DNA from 2 places in the Paenibacillus sp. FSL H7-0943 genome. Region 2 is predicted to be linked to the other one. Evidence: riboswitches for the same ligand, from Rfam matches in the RefSeq annotation. Region 2 holds a riboswitch; the other holds the start of a gene.
The links. Region 2 has a riboswitch for glycine ahead of gcvT (glycine cleavage system aminomethyltransferase GcvT). Riboswitches for the same ligand answer to the same signal wherever they lie in the genome.
Positions count from the first base shown of each region.

Region 1 (4,433 bases), 460 kb from region 2:
GACGTTGATTTGATACTTAGCGGACATACGCATCAAGGACAAGTATTCCCTGCAAATCTGATCACCAATGCTATGTTTACAGTAGATTATGGCCACTATCAGAAGAATTCTAACAGCCCTCACGTCATCGTTACATCTGGTGCAGGGACTTGGGGACCGCCATTACGAATTGGCACGAATAGTGAGATAGCACAAATCAAAGTTGATTTTAAATAGAGGATAATTTTAGACTGATTAAAAAACATGGAAGAATATCCCGATATTATGGATAGAAGAGAATAAATGGAATAAATAAACCGGATAGGGGTGCGTTAATGATGAAGATTCAAAGCTCAACCCAGCTTGATTTAAATGCATACATAAGTTCGAAAAAGCTCGCGGATAAACCGTCCTTAGTCAATGGCACAATACCCGAACTGTCGCATGAGACCGACACTGTGGAAATCAGTTCGGCTTCCAGACAGTTGGCAGCATCGGATATTGTAAATCATTCGGCTACCTATTTCGGAACTGCCCAAATCAACGATTCGCTAACTCGCCTGCTGGCAGATCAACCCTCAGAAGTGAAGGAAGCTGTCTACGGCATCATTCAATCCAACTTCATTACAGACGTAACCGGAGAAGAGGAAAGATCAGCGTTATTAGAATTGGGACTGACTCAAGCGAAGTATGTCGCAGACAATCACATGAAGGATGATAAAGCGGCAGAATTTATGAATACGATCCGTCAGATCGGAGCAATCTCCACGACAAGAACGATAGATCCTGAAACGAAACAAATCCAATACGATACACCGCCGCAAAGACCGGTTGGAGCTCCAGATGATTATATGGATTTAAACTATATGATGAAGAAATTTGAGCCAAAAACGCTGGAAAAGCTACAGGAAGCTGTTGCGAACGGGAAAGACTGGAGTAGCATCTTACTAAGCTTCGCCAAAAATGCAGCAACTCGTAAGGATTGGATACAGGAATACAAAGAGGATTTAACAAAACAAATTGGCAATATCCCCAGTGAGAACAGATTCCAAAATGCTTCCACTGCCAGCCTGAGTGGGTTTGTGGGAGATATCAAGGATATGATTACCCAAGCAGGATTTAAGAATAGTGGATTTCTAACCGACAATATAGAAGCTTTTATGCGTACATTGGGAAAGACGCTCTAGAGCATCGACCACATTAATGAGAAAATCCACCACCGTATGCGGTGGTGGATTTCTATGTCTGCCTATCCAACTGTAATATCAGCAAGCACCCTCATCGACTAATCATGCCGGATCTCCGTGTTAGTCCGAATACCTTCGAGACGTGCTCTTGGATCAGGCGTTATTCTTTCCCTCTTTCTTCTATTTATCGAATACAAAACAAATAATAATATAAACCATAAAGGCGTCAACAATAAGGCCGGACGAGTTTCATCAGCAAATAGCATAATTATGAGTATGATTGCAAACAAAGCTAGAACAACATAATTCACAAAGGGTGTAAACGGTGCTTTGAATTTTGATTTGGCCTGCAATTCCGGCTTCGTCTTTTTATATCGCAAATGGCAAATTAGAACGACGCCCCAAACCCAGATGAAACAAATGGCACTAATTGTTGTCACGATGCCAAAAGCCGTCTCCGGAATCAGCTTACTCAACAAAGCGCCTACAGATAAGACAAGCGTGGATATGAATAAAGCATTACTTGGTACATGATTTTTATTAAGCTTTGCAAAGTTGGCTGGAGCCTGGTCATTTCTGCTTAGATTGTATAGAATCCGGCTTGTTGAGAACATCCCGCTATTACAAGCGGACGCAGCTGAAGTTAATACAACGAAGTTAATAACCCCCGCGGCAATCGGAATCCCCACTAAACTAAATGTTTTAACAAAAGGACTTTCTGCCGGGTTTAGTTCTGTCCAAGCATTGATGCATAATAAGGCAATAATAGCACCCACGTAGAAAAATAGAATTCGTAAAGGTATTTTATTAATCGCCGATGGGATAGTTTTTTCTGGATTGGAGGTCTCTGCTGCCGATACGCCAACCAATTCCACACCCACAAAAGCAAACACAACCATTTGAAATGAAAGTAGGAACCCTGAAATGCCGTTTGGAAATACTCCCCCATGTGCCCAAATATTACTGAGCGCAACGGTTCCGGTAGTTGTTTTGAATCCAATCACCAGTAAGACTACCCCGATAGCAATCAATGCGAGAATAGTGATTACCTTAATTAAAGCAAACCAAAATTCCAATTCGCCAAAGCTTTTTACCGTTAATAAATTGAGTCCTAATAAAATAATTAAACAAATGACTGCGGGTATCCATTGCGGGATATCAAACCAATATTGTACATAGACCCCAACAGCTATAATATCGGCCATAGCCGTCATGATCCAACAAAACCAATAGGTCCATCCGGTTACAAACGCCGCCCGCGGTCCAAGATAGTCTTCGGCAATGTCTGTAAAAGATTGATAACCTGCTTTAGACAACAGAAGTTCTCCTAATGCCCTCATCACAAAAAAAATAGCGATACCCACGATTAAATAAGCAAAAATGATCGATGGTCCTGCCAGCTGTATAGCTTTACCTGATCCTAAAAATAATCCGGTACCGATGGTTCCACCAATCGCAATGAGCTGAACATGCCGATTCTCTAAATCTCTCTTTAATTCTTGTGCTGCCATTTCAAACTCCCCCTTATGTGAAAAAATGTACAAGTAAAAATGATAACAAAAAAGAGATTGGATACGCTCCAATCTCTTAGGTCTAAGAATAATAAATAAAATACATTCCTTTATTCTGACGATGATCAGAATAACAAATGAATTATCTAGTACTCTTCTGTCCTTTTGCCTGAGATTGTGAACCCTTCGGCGCCGGGGGAATCCCCCACGGTCTCTCCAGAAGCTGCTCCTGCTATAGTGTGATCCATAGCAATCATAGCTTGCGAATTATTTAATTGTTATGCCGCTAACTTCATTTTTAATATTTTTCAATACTAATCATTGTCAAATATTTTGTCAATAACATTAATTACCGCTTTATTTCAACTGCGAAATACGCGAATATCACGCATTGCTTCGGAAACATCGCAACCAACAGATCAAGATTGGCTGATGGTTAATATGAAAAAAGGGCTATCTCATTGTAGAATTCTACTCCTGAGACAGCCCCTTTATGTTTTGAAACACACTCTATTAGTGGCTTGTCAGCCAAGCCGCCAACTCTTCTGTCTGACTCAGAATAGCTATCGGGTCCCAGTAGCCGGAGCGATCGCTTGTCCAAAGAAATACGTGATCATTTTTGACTGCTGGCAGTGCGCCCCAGATCGGGTCGGCTTTAAGTTCATCCAGCTTTTTCGAGTCGGAGGTAAGAATAATATAGTCACCGGCATACTTTGGTAAGACCTCAGCAGAGAATGAAGCCCAGCCCGGGTCGGCCATTTCGGCGGCGATATCCGCAGGAGGCTTAAATCCCAATCCATTATAGATTGGTTGTCCACCTTTGCCGAAGTCTGTTCCAACGGCCATCAAGCTGTTTTCAGACCATTCAATAATGGAAAATGTGCTATCTGCTGGCACAACCTTCAATACGCTCTCCTTGGCATTGGCCATACGGCTGTCATAGTCTGCAAGCCAGGTTTTGGCCTTATCTTCTTCACTAAGCAGCTCACCGAAATAAGCCACTTCCTCATGTACCGTTTTTAAGGAAGCGTATGGAATAACGACCGTAGGTGCGATTTTTGACATCTGCTCATTTAGCTCAGGATAGAAATCATCCATAATAATCAAATCGGGATTAAGCGACAGAATTTTCTCTACATTTCCATTTCCGTCCCCTATATTCTCAACGTCTTTCAAATACTCCTGAAAATATGGATTTTTAATATGATGTTCGGAGGTTCCGATGGGTGTAATGCCAAGCGCAATTAAGCTACCGAGATATTCACCTGCAACAATTCTTTTGGGATGAAGGGGGATCTCCACCTCACCGTTAACCGTTTTAACGATTTTGGTCTTCGGCTGCTGTGAGGCAGCATTCTCCGTAGCACCGTTTGTACCACATGCGCTCAGTACCAAAATGAAGCTTAACAGCAATACCGATGCCAGCGTAGGCCTTGAATGTTTAAACATGAATGAATCTCCCTCTTGATCAAAATGATACTGATAATCGTTATCAATATAATCAGTATAGTCAAATGATTCAAGGGCAACAATGGAGGATTCTATGTTTGTGGCAGGACTATCTTCTAGTTTGTTCTTTCTGGAATGCAATTCTCTATAGCTAATCGGGGAAACACCCTTATACTTTTTGAACAGCCTGCCCAAATAACTAGGGTCTTGATAACCGACACCCACTGCAATTTCCTTCAGCGTAGCATCTGTTTCCAGCAGCAGTGCCACCGCTTTTTCGATGCGCACCTTAATTAAGTAATCAATC
Region 1 covers NZ_CP150148.1:6,791,640-6,796,072, forward strand. Annotated here, with positions in the region: gene NSQ55_RS29745 (metallophosphoesterase) at 1-216, shown strand, start outside; gene NSQ55_RS29750 (hypothetical protein) at 315-1,166, shown strand; gene NSQ55_RS29755 (amino acid permease) at 1,265-2,677, opposite strand; glycine riboswitch at 2,825-2,907, opposite strand; gene NSQ55_RS29760 (ABC transporter substrate-binding protein) at 3,191-4,433, opposite strand, start outside.
Region 1: it holds a riboswitch for glycine, as region 2 does, so the genes downstream of both, NSQ55_RS29755 (amino acid permease) here and gcvT (glycine cleavage system aminomethyltransferase GcvT) in region 2, are expected to answer to the same signal.

Region 2 (4,433 bases):
TTTTTCGTTATATTGTATGCGATGAGCAGCCTGGACACTGACAAATATAATATCGTGACCGGCTCTTTATCCCAGACTTTCAAGTCGAGCAGCACTGTTCTTGAAGGCGGGGATGGTATTTTAGATGCTGGAAAGACCCCTGACAACAAACCAGAGAGTACAGATGGGAATGCGAACGCAACTGCAAAACCAAATGACGGTTCTGATGAACAAACGGAGAATGAAACACCTTCAGCGCGGGAGTTGGCTTTTCGAGAACAAGAGGCGAAGCTTGCTGAGTTAATGGGTGTGATCACCCACTATGTGGAGGAGAATAATCTCGGTGAACAAATATTTGTAGCCGACAAACCGCAGGGCATAGAAATAACGCTCAGCGACCGTTTTCTATTTGATGTGGGTAAAGCAGATGTGAAGTCACCAGCCCTTCCTGCTCTTCAGCAGTTGTCTGGCTTATTCAAAGATATCGGAGCAACGATCAGCATTGAAGGACATACGGATAATACACCAGTGTCATCAGCTTCACGTTATAACGACAATTGGGAGCTATCGGGTGCTCGTGCGCTTTCTGTGCTGCGCTTTTTCTTAGATAATGAAGGACTGAACCCGGACACTTTTCAATATGCAGGTTATGCCGATACCCGACCAACAGCAGATAATACTACGGTAGCAGGCAAACAGAAAAATCGACGCGTAGAGATCATTGTACTTCGACAGCTTCAAGAGGTGGAATAAAATATAGTTGCTTGCGCTCAGAGCTAAGTTCGGCGGCAGGGGCCTTTGCAATTACCACATTGAGCTTACAAGGGGCTTCATCCAATTTAATTAGGGAAAACCTCCCTGATTATTCACCTATTATCGTATCCAATCGCGGAATGAGGGAATTTCTCCCTGATTATTACTCTTTTTAGTCTGAAATAGTGGTTTTACCGAGATGATTAGGGAGGAATTCCCTAAAACCCTAACTCTCACGCTATAATCGTCTAAAATGAGGGAGGTTTTCCCTAATTCCATACTCCACTAGACCCTCAAACCACTCGATTGGGTTTACGAATACTCGCACAATCCACATAAGAAACACAAACAGCAAGTCCCCGAATCACAGAAACTTGCTGCTAAAAATATCACACTTGATCAGACTATTTTCCGTCCCCGATTTCCAATTATTCAGCAACTAACGCGCTATAACCGGCTGCATCTAACAGACCTTTTACAGCATCAGCATACTCTCCATCAACTTCAATCTCAAAAATCCAACCCCCGCCATACGGCTGATCATTGATAAGCTCCGGACTAGCTTCTAATCCATCATTCACCTTGGTAACCGTCCCAGAGACGGGCGAATACAACTCCGATACCGTCTTAACGGATTCGATACTGCCTACGCTGTCACCGGCCGAAATGGTCGATCCTACCTCAGGAAACTCAACAAATACGATGTCGCCTAATAAATGCTGAGCATGGTCCGTAATCCCAACACGTACTACTCGTCCTTCTACTTGCTGTGCCCATTCATGCTCTTCGCTGTAAAGAAGGTTGTCTAATACTTCACTCATTTCAAGCCGCCTCATTTCCAATTTGGAGTTCTAAATTTAGTTATAGCCTAAGTTATCCCGGCTCACAATGTCAATATTACTAACAGGAAATTTAAATTTGTCATTTTTTCGACGTTTTCTTGTTGACAGCGTCCGACTATACCCGTTTAATGGAGACATACAAGTAGAAATGACGTTGTCGTCTTTTTATAGACAATAACCGTTTCTCGAAGAAATATAATTGCGGATGATGGCATAGGGAGAGACTGTCTCACTTGAAGACGGCGCCGAAGGAGTAAGCCCTAACAGGGGTGAATCTCTCAGGCAAAAGGACCTTTGTCGGACGTATCTCTGGAGAGCATCAGACGCAAGGCTAGATGCGTCAGATCACCAACGGGGAAACCTGCAAGCTAGTTACGGCAGGGTAACTCTCAGGTACAAAGGACAGAGCAGAAAGCGATTTGTGCATTTATGCATGATTGCTTCTGCCTGTCCTTTTTTCGTATGTAATCAGATCAAGGGGAGTGACGACATGGATGCTTTGAGAAGAACACCTTTTTATGATCTCTATTCCGCTTATGCGGAGTCCAGGTGCATTGACTTCGGTGGCTGGGAGCTGCCAGTACAGTTTACAGGTATCGTGAAAGAGCACGAAGCCGTTCGCCAGCAGGCTGGGCTGTTCGATGTCTCGCATATGGGTGAACTCATGGTGATTGGGAGCGGTGCAGAAGCCTTTTTGCAAAAAATGACAACCAATGATGTCAGCCGCCTCACGGATGGTGCGGCACAATATACGCTGCTCTGTTATCCAAATGGCGGAGTTGTCGACGATCTACTCGTGTATCGCCTAAGCGAAGGGCGTTATATGCTCGTCGTTAATGCCTCCAACATCGACAAGGACTTCCAGTGGCTGCAAGAGCATTTGACCTCTGAATTCGGCGAAGTCACGCTCACTAATGTCTCTGACGAGACGCTTTTGCTCGCCTTGCAGGGTCCTCTGGCAGAGACCATTCTCGCGGAAGTTACTGATGCCCCTATTTCAGCACTCAAGTCTTTCCATTTCATCGAACGCGCTACCGTTTGCGGTGTAGAGGTACTTATCTCCCGTACGGGTTATACCGGTGAAGATGGCTTCGAGATCTACGCTCCGCTGGAAGGTGCAGAAACGTTATGGAACGGACTGCTTGCAGCAGGCGCGCCTCACGGATTAACACCTGCTGGACTGGGTGCCCGGGATACCCTGCGTTTTGAGGCAAAATTACCACTGTACGGTCAGGAGCTATCCGCTGACATCACCCCGCTTGAAGCAGGAGTACAGTTCTTCGTGAAGCTGGACAAAATAGACTTTATCGGACGCGATGCACTAATACAGCAAAAAGAAACTGGGATTCCCCGTCGCCTTGTCGGCCTAGAAATGATTGATCGAGGCATTCCACGCTCCCATTATCCTGTTTGGGCAGATGGGGTTAAGATTGGTGAGGTCACAACCGGAACACAGTCCCCTACGCTGAAACGTAACCTGGGGTTGGCATTGCTTGATGCTGCTTACAGTGAAATAGGCACAGAGGTTTACGTAGAGATACGCGGCAAGCAGCTTAAGGCTGTAGTGATTAAGGCCCCTTTTTACAAGTATAAACGCCTTTAGCGTCCATATAAGGACGGTGAGCTTTTAAGCGAGAAATAGAAGAATAAAGTATAGCGTGAAAATTGTACTTTCTTATATTCTAAAAAAGCCAAGGAGTGAAACCTTAATGAAGCACCGTTATCTGCCCATGACAGAACAGGACCGCGTAGAGATGATGGAGGCCGTCGGAATTCAGTCTATAGATGAGCTGTTCTCCGATATTCCTGAAGCGGTACGTTACCAAGGCACTATGCCGATGTCTGAACCACTCGATGAATACGCCCTGCTGCGCCACATGAAAGGTTTGGCTGACCAAAATGCCGACTTTGATTCTCACGCCAGCTTCCTCGGCGCCGGATTATACGATCATCACATCCCTGTGGTCATCAACCATGTCATTTCCCGTTCTGAATTCTACACTGCCTACACTCCTTACCAACCGGAGATCAGCCAAGGTGAGCTGCAAGCGATCTTCGAATTCCAATCCTACATTTGCGAACTAACCGGTATGAAAGTTGCCAATGCCAGTATGTATGATGGCGCTACAGCTTTATCCGAAGCAGCGGTTCTCGCGGCTGGTGCTACCAAACGAAAAAAATTAATCGTCTCCCGTACCGTTCATCCTGAGGCTCGCCAAGTGCTACGTACTTCGGCTAATGCTTGGGGTCTGGAGGTGGTGGAGATTGACTATAAAGACGGTGTTACCGATCAAGCTAAGCTTGCTGAAGCTATCGATGGTGATACTGCCGCAGTACTGGTGCAATCGCCTAACTTCTTCGGTAGCATTGAGGATCTTCGCTCGGTTGAGCCGCTGATTCACGCGGTTAAAGGTCTTCTTGTAGTCAGCGCCAACCCAATAGCTCTTGGTGTACTTGAAACTCCGGGCAAACTTGGAGCCGACATCGTAGTCGGTGATGCTCAGCCACTCGGTATTCCAGCTTCTCTCGGGGGTCCAACTTGCGGATTCTTTGCCGTAGCTGATCACCTGATGCGCCGCATGCCAGGCCGGATCGTTGGCCAAACGGTAGACCGTAATGGTAAACGTGGCTTCGTTCTTACACTTCAAGCGCGTGAACAGCATATTCGTCGTGAAAAAGCGACATCGAATATCTGCTCCAATCAGGCACTGCTGGCTCTCTGCGCATCCGTCTACTTGTCCGTTATGGGCAAAGAAGGCATGCGTGAAGTAGGCGAACTAAATATTCGCAAAAGCCATTACGCTGCTAATAAACTTAGCGGACTAACAGGTGCTGAACTTGCCTTCTCCTCCCCATTCT
Region 2 covers NZ_CP150148.1:6,330,896-6,335,328, forward strand. Annotated here, with positions in the region: gene NSQ55_RS27790 (flagellar motor protein MotB) at 1-732, shown strand, start outside; gene gcvH (glycine cleavage system protein GcvH) at 1,161-1,553, opposite strand; glycine riboswitch at 1,780-1,878, shown strand; gene gcvT (glycine cleavage system aminomethyltransferase GcvT) at 2,065-3,177, shown strand; gene gcvPA (aminomethyl-transferring glycine dehydrogenase subunit GcvPA) at 3,284-4,433, shown strand, end outside.